Regions from separate parts of the Streptomyces sp. NPDC008086 genome, predicted to be linked through region 3. Evidence: riboswitches for the same ligand, from Rfam matches in the RefSeq annotation. Region 3 holds a riboswitch; each other region holds the start of a gene.
The links. Region 3 has a riboswitch for cyclic di-AMP ahead of ACFZBP_RS26170 (NlpC/P60 family protein). Riboswitches for the same ligand answer to the same signal wherever they lie in the genome.
Positions count from the first base shown of each region.

Region 1: another riboswitch for cyclic di-AMP. It lies ahead of ACFZBP_RS38990 (M23 family metallopeptidase); the one in region 3 lies ahead of ACFZBP_RS26170 (NlpC/P60 family protein).
Region 2: another riboswitch for cyclic di-AMP. It lies ahead of ACFZBP_RS10140 (peptidoglycan DD-metalloendopeptidase family protein); the one in region 3 lies ahead of ACFZBP_RS26170 (NlpC/P60 family protein).

Region 1 covers NZ_JBIBIA010000016.1:42,479-47,593, forward strand. The annotation lists gene ACFZBP_RS38975 (GNAT family N-acetyltransferase) at 1-50, opposite strand, end outside; gene ACFZBP_RS38980 (HPr family phosphocarrier protein) at 229-510, shown strand; gene ACFZBP_RS38985 (GntR family transcriptional regulator) at 701-1,396, opposite strand; gene ACFZBP_RS38990 (M23 family metallopeptidase) at 1,614-2,399, opposite strand; cyclic di-AMP (ydaO/yuaA leader) riboswitch at 2,413-2,576, opposite strand; gene ACFZBP_RS38995 (M16 family metallopeptidase) at 2,812-4,200, opposite strand; gene ACFZBP_RS39000 (M16 family metallopeptidase) at 4,197-5,115, opposite strand, start outside.
Region 2 covers NZ_JBIBIA010000002.1:900,823-905,937, forward strand. The annotation lists gene ACFZBP_RS10120 (MarR family transcriptional regulator) at 1-404, opposite strand, end outside; gene ACFZBP_RS10125 (dihydrofolate reductase family protein) at 501-1,634, shown strand; tRNA gene ACFZBP_RS10130 (tRNA-Met) at 1,735-1,808, shown strand; gene ACFZBP_RS10135 (SpoIIE family protein phosphatase) at 1,955-3,040, shown strand; cyclic di-AMP (ydaO/yuaA leader) riboswitch at 3,328-3,485, shown strand; gene ACFZBP_RS10140 (peptidoglycan DD-metalloendopeptidase family protein) at 3,497-4,522, shown strand; gene ACFZBP_RS10145 (aldo/keto reductase) at 5,053-5,115, shown strand, end outside.
Region 3 covers NZ_JBIBIA010000007.1:351,183-356,297, forward strand. The annotation lists gene ACFZBP_RS26160 (hypothetical protein) at 1-225, shown strand, start outside; gene ACFZBP_RS26165 (tellurite resistance/C4-dicarboxylate transporter family protein) at 203-1,228, opposite strand; gene ACFZBP_RS26170 (NlpC/P60 family protein) at 1,546-2,706, opposite strand; cyclic di-AMP (ydaO/yuaA leader) riboswitch at 2,715-2,873, opposite strand; gene pcrA (DNA helicase PcrA) at 3,166-5,115, shown strand, end outside.

The sequences.
Region 1 (5,115 bases), on a different contig from region 3:
TCGGCTTCCCAGTGGGCGGGGTACTCGTGCCGGTCCGAGGCGCTCTGCATGGGGCCCAGAGTACGGCTCGCGTACGACAACGGCGCGAGGCAGTCTGTGGAGGACGTATGTCGGGTCGAGGCCGCGACCCGACGGTCACCTCGGGAGGGACGTTTTGTCCCTCCCGGCGGGCTTCACGGGTGTGGGAAACTGGTCTAGACAACCCTGAACACCGAAGGGCAGCATCACATGGCTGAGCGCCGCGTCAACGTCGGCTGGGCCGAGGGCCTTCACGCCCGCCCCGCTTCCATCTTCGTCCGGGCCGCCACGGCCGCAGGTATCCCGGTGACGATCGCCAAGGCCGACGGCAACCCCGTCAACGCGGCCTCCATGCTCGCCGTGCTGGGCCTGGGCGCCCAGGGCGGCGAGGAGATCGTCCTCGCCTCCGACGCCGAGGGTGCGGACGCCGCCCTCGACCGGCTGGCGAAGCTGGTCTCCGAGGGTCTCGAGGAGCTGCCCGAGACGGTCTGAAGGACCTGAGCGGGACTCCCCGACAAATCGGTGAAGCCGCGTCTGCCTTTTCGGCGGGCGCGGCTTCGCTGTTTCGGGCAGGCGGAGGCATTTCCGGGGAGAGGCGACAGGAGGAATTGGCGACACACCCGAAAAGGGCAGCGGAAATAGACCGCCGCCGAATATCTCCTCTTTGTATACGGCGCCCGTGTTAATGCCGCAGGCTCGGCATGTTTACGGGATGTTGCGAATTCCTCACACGCTCGGCGCGATCCCCGCCGGAGCCGAACCGCAGCCGGTGCGCGCTCATCGCACGCTCTGCGTGCAGGGCCGTGACACCCCGGGCGCGCTCACCGTCACCGCGCGCCACCGCGTCCACGATCGCGCCGTGCTCGGCCCAGGACTCCACGGGGTTGACCGGCGCCTCCACCGAGTACATCCAGGCGATCTTGTGGCGCAGCTGGGTCAGCGTCGAGGCCAGCGCGGGGCTTCCGGAGGCCTGGGCCAGCGTCTCGTGGAACCAGCCGCCCAGCGAGCGCAGATCCTCGCTGTTGCCCCTCCTGGCCCGCTCCTGGCCCAGCCTGACCAGGCCGCGCAGGACCTTCAGATGGGCCTCGGTGCGCCGCTGGGCGGCCCGGGCGGCGCCGAGCGGCTCCAGCAGGGTGCGCATCTCCAGCAGGTCGGCGGCCTCCTGCTCGGTCGGTTCGGCGACGCACGCGCCCGCGTGCCGCCGGGTCACCACGAAGCCCTCCGCCTCCAGGGTGCGCAGGGCCTCGCGCACGGGGACGCGGGAGACGCCGTAGCGGCGTGCGAGGAGTTCCTCGGTGAGCCGGCCGCCGCGCTCGTAGACGCCGGCGACGATGTCGTCCCGGATCGCGGTGCATACCGAGTGCGCCGGAATACGCATGACCGACCTCCGCCTTAATCCCCGTGAAACGTCGACGAATGACGTGTGTTCAGTGACTCTATTGCAACCGGCCGGAATTTCCGACGGCGGGCCGGAATCCATGGATATTTTTTGGTCAGCCGATCGTCCTAGAAACGCCGAAAGCCCCGGCTCGGGAGCCGGGGCTTCGGGGAGGCTCAGCTGCGGGAAGCGGGCCTCGGGTGGGGCGCGGGAGGCGTCAGACGTTCACGCCGTGCGAGCGGAGGTAGGCGACGGGGTCGATGTCGGAGCCGTATTCGGCGGTCGTGCGGGCCTCGAAGTGCAGGTGCGGTCCGGTGACGTTGCCGGTGGCGCCGGACAGGCCGATCTGCTGGCCCGGCGTGACGGTCTGGCCGACCGAGACGCCTATGGACGACAGGTGGCCGTACTGGGTGTACGTACCGTCGTTCATCTTGATCACGATGTTGTTGCCGTACGACCCGCCCCAGCCGGCCTCGACGACGGTGCCGGAGCCGACGGCGTGGACGGAGGTGCCGCTGGCGGCGTGGAAGTCGACGCCGGTGTGGCTGCCGGAGGACCAGACGGCGCCGCCGGTCTTGTAGCCGGTGGAGACGTACGAGCCGGAGATCGGGGCGACGTAGGACAGCAGGCGCTTGCGCTCGGCCTCGCGGGCGGCGCGCTCCTTGGCCTCGCGCTCCTGCTTGGCCTTCTCGGCCGCCTTCTTGCGCGCGGCCTCCTCGGCGGCCTGCTTGCGGGCCGCCGCCTCCTGGGCGGCCTGCTTCTGGGCGGCGGCCTGGGCGTCGATCTGGTCGGCGAGCGTGTCGTCGACGCTGATGACGGGGATGAGGCCGGTCTGCTCGACGGCGGGTTCGGCGGCGAGCGCCGGGGCGGCCAGGGTGCCTATGACGCCGGTGGCGGTGAGCGCGGCGACGCCCGCCGCGCGGGCGGTGGTGCGCTCGAACCGGCCGGGGCGACGGTGCTTCCCGGAGGCGCGGTTCTTCCCGGTGGCGCAGGTGAACGCCATGTAGTGGCTGATCCTTTCCTTCCTTCTCGCCTACCGGGTTAGCTGACGGGTTCGGAGCAGGAAGGTCTCCTACGGGCCCCCTCGCGGCTGCGCGGGCGTCCGATTCACCCCAGGGACTACGGGCGGGTCCCCGGCTCCCCTGGCTCGCGCCGTACGGGGACTCGGCGATGACTGTCCGGTGCCGCGGGCGCGGCGCACTGCCTGACGAACAGCCCGGAAGACGCTAAGCGGGGCGACTTTCAATCCCCAAACGGATCGCGGCTTTTGTAGCGCATCCCACAGGCCAGACAGGCAACCTCTCCCCCAATTCGGGCATAAAGGGGCCCTGGTGAGTTGGAAGTCACCAGGGCCCCTTACGCGCGCGTGCCGTCGTCCGGCGGGGTGCCGCCTTCTACTCGGCCGTCACGACGGTCTACTCGGCTGTCACGACGGTGACTTCGCCGATGCCGAGGGCCTCGACGGGCTCGCGGATCGCGGCCGCGTCGCCGACCAGGATCGTCACCAGCCGGTCCACCGGGAAGGCACTCACGGCCGCGGCGGTGGCCTCGACGGTGCCGGTCGCGGCGAGCTGCTGGTACAGCTTCGCCTGGTAGTCGTCGGGCAGGTGCTGCTCGACCTGGTCGGCCAGCGTGTTCGCCACGGAGGCGGCCGTCTCGTACTTCAGCGGGGCCACTCCGACGAGGTTCTGCACGGCGAAGTCCCGCTCGGCGTCGGTCAGGCCCTCGCCGGCGACCCCGCGCAGGACCTTCCAGAGGTCGTCCAGCGCGGGACCGGTGTTCGGGGTGTCGACCGAGCCGCTGATGGCGAGCATGGCCGCGCCCGTGCCGTCCGGTGCGGAGCGCAGGACCTGGCCGAACGCGCGCACACCGTAGGTGTAGCCCTTCTCCTCACGCAGGACCTTGTCCAGACGGGAGGTGAGGGTGCCGCCGAGGCAGTACGTGCCGAGCACCTGCGCGGGCCACACCCGGTCGTGCCGGTCCGGGCCGACACGACCGATCAGCAGCTGCGTCTGCACGGCACCGGGGCGGTCCACGATGACGACGCGACCGGTGTCGTCCGCGGTCACCGGCGGGACCGGACGGGGCTGGGCCGGGGAGCCGGTCCAGGCGCCCAGGGTGTCGCCCAGCAGGTCGTCGAGGTCGACGCCGGTGAGGTCGCCGACAACCACGACGGTGGAGGTGGCGGGGCGTACGTGCCGCTCGTAGAAGGCCCGTACGGCCGCGGAGTCGATGCCGGCGACGGTGTCCTCGGTGCCCTGGCGCGGGCGGGACATGCGCGAGGTCGCCGGGAACAACTGCCTGGAGAGCTCCTTCGCGGCCCGGCGCGAGGGGTTGGCCAGCTCGTGCGGGATCTCGTCGAGCCGGTTGCGCACCAGGCGCTCGACCTCGGCGTCGTCGAACGCGGGCGCCCTGAGCGCGTCGGCGAGCAGCCCCAGCGCCTTCGGCAGCCGGGAGACGGGCACCTCGAGGCTGACGCGGATGCCGGGGTGGTCGGCGTACGCGTCGAGCGTGGCGCCGCAGCGCTCCAGCTCGGCGGCGAACTCCTCGGCGGTGTGCTTGTCGGTGCCCTCTGAGAACGCTCGCGCCATGATCGTGGCGATGCCGTCCAGGCCCTTCGGCTCGGCGTCCAGGGGCGTGTCCAGGAGGACCTCGACGGCGATGACCTGCTGGCCGGGGCGGTGGCAGCGCAGGACCGTCAGGCCGTTGTCCAGCTCGCCGCGCTCGGGCGCCGGGAACGCCCAGGGCCGGGCCTCGCCGGCCTGGGGCTGCGGGTGGAACTCCATGCTGGCGAGCTCGGTCACTGCGCCGACTCCTCGTTCTCGTCGGTGGGGGCTTGCGCGTCCTCGGCCTCGTCGGCGACAGGCTCGTACACCAGCACCGCGCGGTTGTCGGGACGCAGACGGGCCTTGGCGACCGCCTGGACCTCCTCGGCGGTGACGGCGAGGACGCGCTGTACGGCGGTGAAGGCGAGCTGCGGGTCGCCGAACAGGACGGCGTACCGGCACAGTTCGTCGGCGCGGCCCGCGACGGTGCCCAGCCGGTCCAGCCACTCGCGCTCCAGCTGGGCCTGCGCGCGCTCCATCTCCTCGGCGGTGGGACCGTCCGCCGCGAACCGGGCGAGCTCCTCGTCGACGGCCGCCTCGATGACGGGCACCTCGACGTCGCCGGAGGTCTTCACGTCCAGCCAGCCCAGGGAGGGCGCGCCGGCCAGGCGGAGCAGGCCGAAGCCGGCCGCCACGGCCGTACGGTCGCGTCGGACGAGCCGGTTGTAGAGGCGGGAGGACTCGCCCCCGCCGAGGACGGTCAGCGCCAGGTCGACCGCGTCGCACTCACGTGTGCCGTCCTGCGGGAGCCGGTAGGCGGCCATCATCGCGCGCGCGGGAACGTTCTCCTCGACGACCTCCCGCAGCTGCTCGCCGATGATGTCGGGCAGCGAGCCGTCGCGCGGCTCGGGCTTGCCGTCGTGTCCCGGGATGGAGCCGAAGTACTTCTCGACCCAGGCGAGCGTCTGCTCCGGGTCGATGTCGCCGACGATCGACAGCACGGCGTTGTTGGGCGCGTAATAGGTGCGGAAGAACGCGCGGGCGTCCTCCAGGCTGGCCGCGTCCAGGTCGGCCATCGAGCCGATCGGCGTGTGGTGGTAGGGGTGGCCGTCGGGGTACGACAGGGCCGTCAGCTTCTCGAACGCCGTGCCGTAGGGGACGTTGTCGTAGCGC
Region 2 (5,115 bases), on a different contig from region 3:
CCGACCTGCTCCGGGGTCAGCCGGTCGAAGAGCAGCGCCCGTACGGTCTCCACATGACCAGGCGCCGTGCGCTCCAGGACGCGCATCCCTTCCTCGGTGATCGTCGCGATGCTGCCGCGCTTGTCCCAGCGGCAGTCCTCGCGCCCCACCAGCCCGTCCTTCTCCAGCCGCGTCACGGCGTACGTCAGCCGGCTGCGGGTGATCTTCAGCCCTTCCGCGAGGTCGGTCATGCGCAGCCTGCGCTCCGGAGCCTCGGACAGGGTGGCGAGGATGGAGTAATACAGATGGGGCATGCCGGCTTCCTGCTGGAGCTGCCGGTCCAGCGCGTCCTCCACGAGGGCGACGGAGGCGATGTACGCGCGCCAGGCGCGCTGCTCCTCGGGGGAGAGCCAGCGAGTCGTCATGCGACCAGTGTAGGTTTGTTTCAAACTTGAACCAAGCCCTTGTCCTCATCCCCATCCGATCCCCGTCCCACTCCGGCCCCGAAAGGGAGCGCGTCGATGCCGTCGTACCCCTACGTCCTGCTGTCCGCCGCGGTCTCCCTGGACGGCTACCTCGACGACACCGGGCCCGACCGCCTGCTCCTGTCCAGCCCCGCCGACTTCGACCGCGTCGACGAGGTACGGGCGTCCGTCGACGCCATCCTGATCGGCGCCGGCACGATCCGGGCCGACAACCCCCGGCTGCTGGTGAACTCGGCCGAGCGGCGGGCCGCGCGGAAGGCCGCAGGCAAGCCGGAGTACCCGCTGAAGGTCACGGTCAGCGCCTCCGGCGAGCTGGATCCGACGGCGAACTTCTGGCACACCGGCGGCGAGAAGATCGTCTATACGACGGAGAAGGGCGCGGAGCGGCTGCGCCGCGAGCCGGTCGCCGCGGACGTGGTCGCGCTGGGCGCCGACCTGGACTGGCGGGGCCTGCTGCGCCACCTGCGCGAGGCGCGCGGGGTCGAGCGGCTGATGGTGGAGGGCGGCGGCACGGTCCACACCCAGCTGCTCCAGCAGGGCCTGGCCGACGAGGTGCAGCTGGTGCTGGCGCCGCTGTTCGTGGGGGACCCCAAGGCGCCGCGGCTGTTCGGCCCGGGGGAGTACCAGGGCGGACGGCTGCGCCTGCTGGAGACGCGGCGGATCGAGGACGTCGTCCTGATGCGCTACGAGCCCACCGCGCCCGGCGCCGGTGTGCTGCCCTCCGCCGCCGACCGGAGATGGCTGGCGCTGGCGTGCGAGCTGGCGGCCGAGTGCCCGCCGTCGGGAACGGCCTTCAGCGTCGGGGCGGTCGTGGTGGCGGCCGACGGGACCGAGCTGGCGCGGGGCCACTCCCGCGAGGGCGGCGACCCCGTGGTGCACGCGGAGGAGGCGGCGCTGGCGAAGGTCGCGCCCGGAGACCCCCGTGTGACGTCCGCCACGGTCTACACGAGCCTGGAACCCTGCACGCGCCGCGCGTCCCGTCCGGTGCCGTGCGCCCGCTTGATCCTCGACGCCGGGGTGCGCCGGGTGGTGACGGCCTGGCGGGAGCCGGACACGTTCGTGGCGGGCGCCGACGGCAGCGGGCTGCTGGCCGGGGAAGGGGTGGACGTGGTCGTCCTGCCCGAGTACGAGGCCCGGGCCAAGGCCCCGAACAGCCACCTCCTGCCATGACACCGGCGCCCTGAACCCGCCCCGAAAAACGCCGCTCGCGGCGGCCCCGGGAAACGCGTGTGCTTTCCGTCCCGCGGATGGCGTACTATTGAGTCATCGCCGCGGGGTGGAGCAGCTCGGTAGCTCGCTGGGCTCATAACCCAGAGGTCGCAGGTTCAAATCCTGTCCCCGCTACTGAAGACTCAGGGCCGGAACTGAAAAGTTCCGGCCCCGAGTGTTTTCCCCGGTGTCTCCGCCGGCGGCTGTCCCGCCGGCCGCCCCGCTGCTCCGGTCGGTCCCCACCGCTCGCCGCCCGCCCCCGCTTCGGCAACCCTGGTGACGTGGAGGAACGGCGGATCTCGTACGCACGCCGGTTCGTCCGGCTGCTGCCCGCCCTGCTCATCGCCGCCGGATGCGGGTACGACTACGTCACGCCCACGGATTTCACCGGCGCCCCCTTCTTCACCGCCGCGCCCCTGGTCGCCGCCCCGCTCTACTCGCAGCGCGGCACGGTGCTCACCGGCGCCGTGGCGGTCGGCGCGCTGGTCGTGCTCCACGCCAGTCTGGGCGGCCTCCCCCGGGTCGAGGTGATCACCGAGCTGGTCACCGTGGTCACCGTCTCCGTCCTCGCCGTCCTCATCAACCTCCTCGTCCGCCGCAGCGACGCCCGCCTCGCCTCCGCCCGCGCCATCGCCGAGGCCGCCCAGCGCGCCGTACTGCCCGAACCCGCCGAGCGGATCGGCGCCTTCCAGATCGCGGCACGCTACGAGGCGGCGCAGGAGGGCGTCTTCATCGGCGGGGACCTGTACGCGGTGCAGGACAGCCCGCACGGCGTGCGGCTCGTCGTCGGAGACGTGCGCGGCAAGGGGATGGGGGCGGTCGGGGTCGTCGCCGTCGTCATCGGGGCGTTCCGGGAGGCCGCCGAGCAGGAGACCACGCTGGAGGCGGTGGCACAGCGCCTGGAACGGGCGCTCGCGCGGGAGCGCGCACGGCGCGAGGAGGTGGAGTCCGCCGAGGGGTTCACCACCGTCGTCCTCGCCGAACTCCCGCACGGCGACGGGATCGTACGCCTGGTCAACCGAGGGCATCCCCCGCCCCTGCTCCTGTACGCCGACGGCACCGTGTGCGCACTGCCCGCCTCCGAGCCCGCCCTGCCGCTCGGCATGCAGGAGCTCGCGGCCTGGCCGGACCGGGCCCAGGAGGCCGGCTTCCCCACCGGAGCGACGCTGCTCGTGTACACCGACGGCCTGTCCGAGGCCCGGGACGAGCGAGACCGGTTCTACGACCCCGAGACGGGACTGGCGGGGCGGACCAACGCCCGGCGTGAGCCGGCCGCGCTGCTCGGCGCGCTCGCGGCGGAGGTGCGCCGCCACTCCGGGGGCGGGATGGCGGACGACATGGCCCTCCTCGCCGTACGCCGCCCCTGAGGCAGCCACGCCTCTGCGGGCCCCTGATGGAGATCCTGTGGAGCCACTCCATGATCGTTGTCACCAACCGTGATCGGGCGACCCCCCTCCGCATAACAACTGACATACCGTCAATACCTGTGTGACTCCTGAGTGCTGGCCAACTCGCCCGAATTAGGCCGCTCATGACCCGTAAGTCCAGGCGAAAATCGTTAATGATCAAGCGGAACAGCTTGGAATCCGTACCCCGCGTCTATTAACGTTCGATAACGCAGCGCGGTCGTCCCAGCCGTCACAAGAGGCGGCTCCGTGCGCACGCGCCGAATCCCGCAAGGGAACCGGGGAACCACCACCTTGGGGTGAATCGCACGGATACCGCCGGGAACTCACGGCCGGTATACGCGCGTAGGAGACCTTCCTGCTCCGAACCCGTCAGCTAACCCGGTAGGCGAGAAGGAAGGAAAGGAGTACGCCCACGTGGCGTCCAACCGGCCTGCCCCGCAAGCCCCGTTCGTGCCCGGCCAACGCGGTACCGACACCTTCGGCTACGACCGTAACCGCAGCGACGAGGGCCCGTTCGAGGAGTGGAACCCCACCGCGGAGTCCATTCGTCCGGTACGCGGCAGGCATCGCGTCTCCAAGCAGCGCGGCGGGGGACTCGCCCGCAGCTCCACGGTTCTCGGCGTCGGTGTCATAGCCGCCGTCGGCGCGGGCGGCATGGCCAGCGCCAACAGCGGCAAGCCGCCGGTGGCCATCACCATCCCGGACCTGCCCCTGATCTCCGACGACGACGCGGCTCCCGCCGAGGACGCCGGTACGGCCCTCAGCACCATGGGCGCGGCGACCGACGAGACCACGCAGGACGCCCCCGACGCCGGTGAGGCGCTGCGCAGCCGGATCATGGCGCAGGCCGAGCAGCAGCAGGACCAGATCGAGAGCAAGGCCGCCGCGGCCGCCGTCGCCGCCGCCGAGAAGGAGGCCTCCGCCGCGGCCGCCAAGGCGGAGAAGGAGGCCGAGGCCAAGGCCGCCGCCGCCAAGGCCAAGGCCGAGGAGGAGGCCCGCAAGAAGGCCGAGGCCGAGCGTCTCGCCGAGCTGGCCAAGCAGTACACGCTGCCGACCTCCTCGTACACCATCACCTCGACCTTCGGTCAGGCCGGCGCCTACTGGTCCTCCGGCTACCACACGGGCCTCGACTTCGCCGCCCCCACGGGCACGCTGATCAAGGCCGTGCACAGCGGCACGATCACGTTCGCCGGCTGGGACGGTTCGTACGGCTACAAGACCGAGCTCACCCTCGACGACGGCACCGAGATCTGGTTCGCCCACCAGTCCTCGATCAGCGTGAGCGTCGGCCAGAAGGTCAACACGGGCGACGTCATCGGCCGCGTAGGCGCCACGGGCAACGTGACCGGCGCCCACCTGCACCTCGAGGTCCACCCTGACGGCAGCGCGAGCGGGATCGACCCGATGGCGTGGTTGCGGGGTAAGGGGCTTACTCCCTGAGGTCTTGAGGTCTTGAGGTCCTGGAGTCTGGGGCCTGTGCGTCTGCGGGTTTGTGGGTCTGCGGGTCTGTGGGTCTTAGGGGCGCGGGAGCGGCCTCGCGGGGGGATGTCTTCGGGGGCATCCGCGAGGCGTTGGGCCAGGTATCGGGGCGAGGCCTCTGGGAGGGGCATCCGGGAGAGTTCGGGGGCTAGGCACGCCCTCCTGGACCCGGCGGTTCCTGTTCCGGGTGGTTCCTGTTCCTGGTGGCTCCTGCTCCCTCGTCCGTGGTCCTGTCCTTCCGGGGCCGATGTGCGACGTTCCTGATCTGCGCCAGTCTGACCTGCGCTCGTCCTGCTTGCCGGCCGTCCTGATCTGCACCCGTCCTGCTCGCCGGGCGTCCTGACCTGCGGCCGTCCTGATCTCTGGCGGTCCTGACGACAACCCCCCGACGTCAGGGTTGCCGGTCCCCGGAGGGCCAGGCTCCGCTTGTTTACGGGAAGTTTGCGACTGTTTCGGAAGAGAGGTCTCCGGTCAGGACGTTGATGCCGAGCATGACTGCATCCCTACGCAAGCTCGGCTCCTCCGACCTGGAGGTCTTCCCGCTCTCCCTCGGC
Region 3 (5,115 bases):
GGCGCGCTGACCATGCTGGTCACCGGGGTGATCCTCGTCGGCCTCAATCAGGCGGACGACCAGCCCGTCGACAACGTCAAGATCGGCGTGAAGCTTGCGCTGCTGGTCGTGATCCTCGGGCTCGTGTACGTGAAGCGGGACGAGGAGACGGTGGACAAGCGGCTGTTCGGGGTGGTGGGGCTGCTGACCGTGGCGAACATCTTCATCGCCGTGTTGTGGACGTGACGTCCGTCCCAGCGGTCCTGGCTCCGGCTCCCGTGGTGGAGCCGGGGGCGTACGCCCAGACCGCGCCTGCCGTGACCGCCAGCCAGGCCGCCACCGCGATCCACATCAGCGCCTCGCCGGGGCCCTCGAGCCAGGGGACGTCCAGGGCGGCGGCGACGGAGAGGGTCGCCGCGGCCGTCATGCCGAGCGGGAACACGGTCGCCCAACGCCGTATGTCGTAGCGCGGCCGTGGCCAGGCGATCTCGGCCAGCAGCAGGGCGGCGTACCAGGCCAGGTCCAGGACCAGCAGGGCGACGGTCACCGTGTGCAGGGTGCTGGTGTCGTCGTCGTTCCAGAGGTACAGGCGGGCGCTGTCGGCGGCGAAGAGCTTCGAGCCGGCGAGCGCGGAGATGGCGAGGGCGCCGCCCGCCACCCAGTGGTCGCCGACGCCGTCGGCCACCTGCCGTAGGTCGAAGCGGGTCAGGGCGACGACATAGAGCACCAGGCCGAGCCAGAACAGTACGAGGGCCGCGTGGGCGAGCCATGCCGAGGCCTCGGTCACGGCGAGCGTCGCGCCCAGGACGGCCAGGCCCTCCGTGGCCACGCAGCCCAGGAACACGGTGCCCGGCATCCCGCGGTGCCAGTGGCGTACCACGGCGATGAGGAGGCCCGGCCAGAGGACGGCCGCGAGGGCCAGGAGGGCCTTGGCGAGGGTCTGCCAGCCGAGGACGCTGAAGCGGGTGCCCAGGACGGTCGTCGCGGCGATGGCGGTCAGGGCGGCCGGGGTGGCCGCCTCCTTCACCCACCTCGCGCGGTCCCACAGGAGGCGTGCGGTGAAGTCGGCGGCGAGGGCGAGCCAGGTCACGGAGGCCAGGGCGAGGGCGATGCGGGAGAGGGTTTCGTAGCCGGTCTGGTGCAGGGTGACCGACAGGATGCCGGTCGCCATGACTGCGGCGCCGGCTGTGGGGGGACGCCGCGACCACCAGGTGTGGAGGGGGGATGTGGGGGTGGTGGTGGCGGACATGGGTCGATGCTAGGAGGGGGGTGGAGGTTGGAGGGTGGGGCACGCCGGGTGCCTCCGGCGGTTGGCCGGATGCCCGCGGGTGCCCCCGGCGGTTCGGCGGGGTGCCTGCGGGTCCTTCGGTGGTTGGGTCGGGATGCCTGCGGCGGCCTGTCGCGGGGAGTAGGGTTTCGCGTCGCGCCTGGGGGCGGACGGGGGCGGGGCCGCGCCGGGGGGTGTCCGTCCTCGGTCGGGCGGTTGCCGTGACTTCAGAGGTGCTGTTTGTTGACGCCCGCCGCTGCGGGCGGGCCCCCGACGCGTCTCCTTGCCGCCGTGTGCGGCTACGCCGGGCGTACGACGCTGTGGATCGCTGACTCGCCGTCGTAGTAGATCGACTCCTCGCGGACGTACGCGCCGGGCTTGGGGGCGTGGATCATCATGCCGTTGCCGATGTAGATGCCTACGTGGGTGACGTCGTCGTAGAAGAAGACCAGGTCGCCGGGCTGGGCGCTGGAGAGGGGGACCGTGGTGCCGGCGTTGACCTGGTCGTAGGTGACGCGGGGGATGTCGACGCCGGCGGCCTTCCATGCGCCCTGGGTGAGGCCGGAGCAGTCGTAGGAGTCGGGGCCGGTGGCGCCCCAGACGTACGGCTTGCCTATTTGGGAACGGGCGAAGGCCAGGGCTTTTTCGGCCTTGGTGGCGTACGACGAGTCCGAGGAGGAGTTCGATGAGGAGGAGTCGGACGGCTCGGTGGTCTCCTGCTGTTGTGCCGCCTCTTGGCGCTGGCGCTCGGCCTCTGCCTGTTGGCGGGCCAGTTCCTCTGCCTTGCGGGCGGCCTCTTCCTGCTTGCGCTTCTCGATCGCGGCGAGGCGGGCCTTCTCCTCGGCCGTCAGCTTCGACAGGAGTTCGCGGGCGTCGGCGAGCTTCGTCTGGACGGTGGTCTTGGCGGCCTGGAGGTCGTTCTGCGACTCGGTGAGCGTCTCGAGGCTCCGGGTGGCCTCCTGGCGCTTCTTCATGGTCGCGGACTGCTGCGTGAAGTAGTCGTCGACCGCTTCCTTTTGACGACCCGTCATGCGGTCCATCAGCTGGGACTGGTCGAAGTAGTCCTGCGGGGTGTCCGCGAGGAGGAAGGTGGCCGTGTCGGGGGCGGCCGCGCCGGTGCGGTACTGGGCGGCGGCGTTGCGGCCGAGTTCCTCGCGGGCGTCGTTGAGGGTCTGGGTGCGCTGGGCGAGGTCGTCGAGGAGGGTGTCGACGCGCTTGCGCTGCTTCGCGGTCTTCTCCTTGGCCGCGTTGTACTTCTCGGTCGCCGACTCCGCCTGGCGGTAGAGGTCGTCGACCTTCTTCTCGACCTCTTCGAGGCTCGGCTTGTCGTCCGTGGACGGGTTCGCGTTGGCCGTCTGGGACAGCAGGGCCACGGAGGTGAGGGCCGCCGTGGCGAGCGCGGGGGTCCGTATGCCTGCTACGCGCGTACCTGCGGGACGCGACTTGCGGTGCGACGCCAAGGGAGGCGACTCCTTCCGTGCTCCGCCTACCGAGTTAGCTGTCGGGTTCGGGCGGGTGGTTCGGAAGGGTTGCCCTACGGCTCGGAAGTCCGGCCGATTCACCCCAAGTTCGGTGGGTCCCCGGCTCCGGGGCCCAGGGGGCTTACCGGACTCGGCGGAGGCCGCGCGGCCCGGCGACGTTCGCCGGTGGGGGTCGTACGGCCTGCCCGGCACGGTAGCCAACTCGTGTGGCCCCTGTGAAGGTTGATGTTCGATATGCCCGATACATTTTCGTGACCTTGGGGAGGTGTATTGCGGGCGGAGGTTGGTTTGGCGGTGTTTGAGGAGGTGTGGGGGGATCGGCTGGTTGGTTGCTGAGGGTGATGGTCGGGTGCTGGAGGGTGAGGGTCGGAGATTGGGGCGGCGAGGTTCTCGGGGTGGCGGCGGGCTGTCAGTGGGGCGCCCTAGACTCGGAGAGCGATGAGCAGCCTCTTTGACGACAGCTTCCTGGCGGACCTCCAGGCCCCGCGGGCCCACGAGGAGCCTCCGCCGCCGCCCGAGGACGATCACGCTCCGGAGCCGGTTCCGGACGATCTGTTCGGCGGGAAGTTCGACGTGCCGCCGGACCGGGACGCCTACTACCGCGACGGCGCCCCGCGCCCGGCCCTCGATGCCGCCGCGCTGCTGGAGGGGCTGAACGAGAACCAGCGTGCGGCCGTCGTCCACTCCGGCAGCCCGCTGCTCATCGTGGCCGGCGCCGGATCCGGCAAGACGCGGGTGCTCACCCATCGCATCGCCCACCTGCTGGCCGAGCGTGACGTGCATCCGGGGCAGATCCTCGCGATCACCTTCACCAACAAGGCCGCGGGCGAGATGAAGGAGCGCGTCGAGCAGCTCGTGGGGCCGCGGGCGAACGCGATGTGGGTGATGACCTTCCACAGCTCGTGCGTGCGCATCCTGCGGAGAGAGAGCAAGAGGCTCGGGTTCACCTCCTCGTTCTCGATCTACGACGCCGCCGACAGCAAGCGGCTGATGGCGCTGGTCTGCCGGGATCTGGATCTTGATCCGAAGAGGTTTCCGCCCAAGTCGTTCAGCGCCAAGATCAGCAATCTGAAGAACGAGCTGATCGACGAGGAGGACTTCGCCGCGCAGGCCACGGACGGCTTCGAGAAGACGCTCGCGCAGGCGTACGCCCTGTACCAGTCGCGGTTGCGGGAGGCCAACGCCCTCGACTTCGACGACCTGATCATGACGACGGTCAATCTGCTGCGGGCCTTCCCGGACGTCGCCGAGCACTACCGCCGGCGTTTCCGCCATGTGCTGGTGGACGAGTACCAGGACACCAACCACGCCCAGTACGCGCTGGTGCGCGAGCTCGTCGGGACCGGCGAGCACCCCGTCGACGTGCCGCCCAGCGAGTTCGACGTCCCGCCCGCCGAGCTGTGTGTCGTGGGTGACGCCGACCAGTCGATCTACGCCTTCCGGGGCGCGACGATCCGCAACATCCTCCAGTTCGAGGAGGACTACCCGGACGCGACGACCATCCTGCTGGAGCAGAACTACCGCTCCAGCCAGACGATCCTGAGCGCCGCCAACGCCGTCATCGAGCGCAACGAGTCCCGCAGGCCCAAGAACCTGTGGACCAACGCGGGCGCGGGCGCGCGCATCACCGGGTATGTCGCGGACACCGAGCACGACGAGGCGCAGTTCGTCGCCGACGAGATAGACCGACTGACGGACGCGGGGGACGCGAAGGCCGGCGACGTCGCCGTCTTCTACCGTACGAACGCCCAGTCCCGTGTCTTTGAAGAGGTCTTCATCCGCGTCGGCCTGCCCTACAAGGTCGTCGGCGGGGTGCGGTTCTACGAGCGCAAGGAGGTCCGCGATGTGCTGGCCTATCTGCGCGTGCTGGCCAACCCCGAGGACTCGGTGCCGCTGCGGCGGATTCTGAACGTGCCCAAGCGGGGCATCGGCGACCGCGCCGAGGCCATGATCGACGCCCTCTCGCAGCGGGAGAAGATCAGCTTCCCGCAGGCGCTGCGCCGCGTGGACGAGGCGTACGGCATGGCCGCGCGGTCGACCAACGCCGTCAAGCGGTTCAACACGCTGATGGAGGAGCTCCGCACGGTCGTCGAGTCCGGGGCGGGGCCGGCGACCATCCTGGAGGCGGTCCTGGAGCGGACCGGCTATCTCGCCGAGCTGCAGGCTTCCACGGATCCTCAGGACGAGACCCGGATCGAGAACCTTCAGGAACTCGCGGCCGTCGCCCTGGAGTTCGAGCAGGAGTCCGGTGAGGGCGAGACCTCCGGCGGTCTCGCGGAGTTCCTGGAGCGGGTCGCGCTCGTCGCCGACTCCGACCAGATCCCCGACGAGGACGAGGACGGCTCCGGCGTCATCACCCTGATGACCCTCCACACGGCCAAGGGCCTG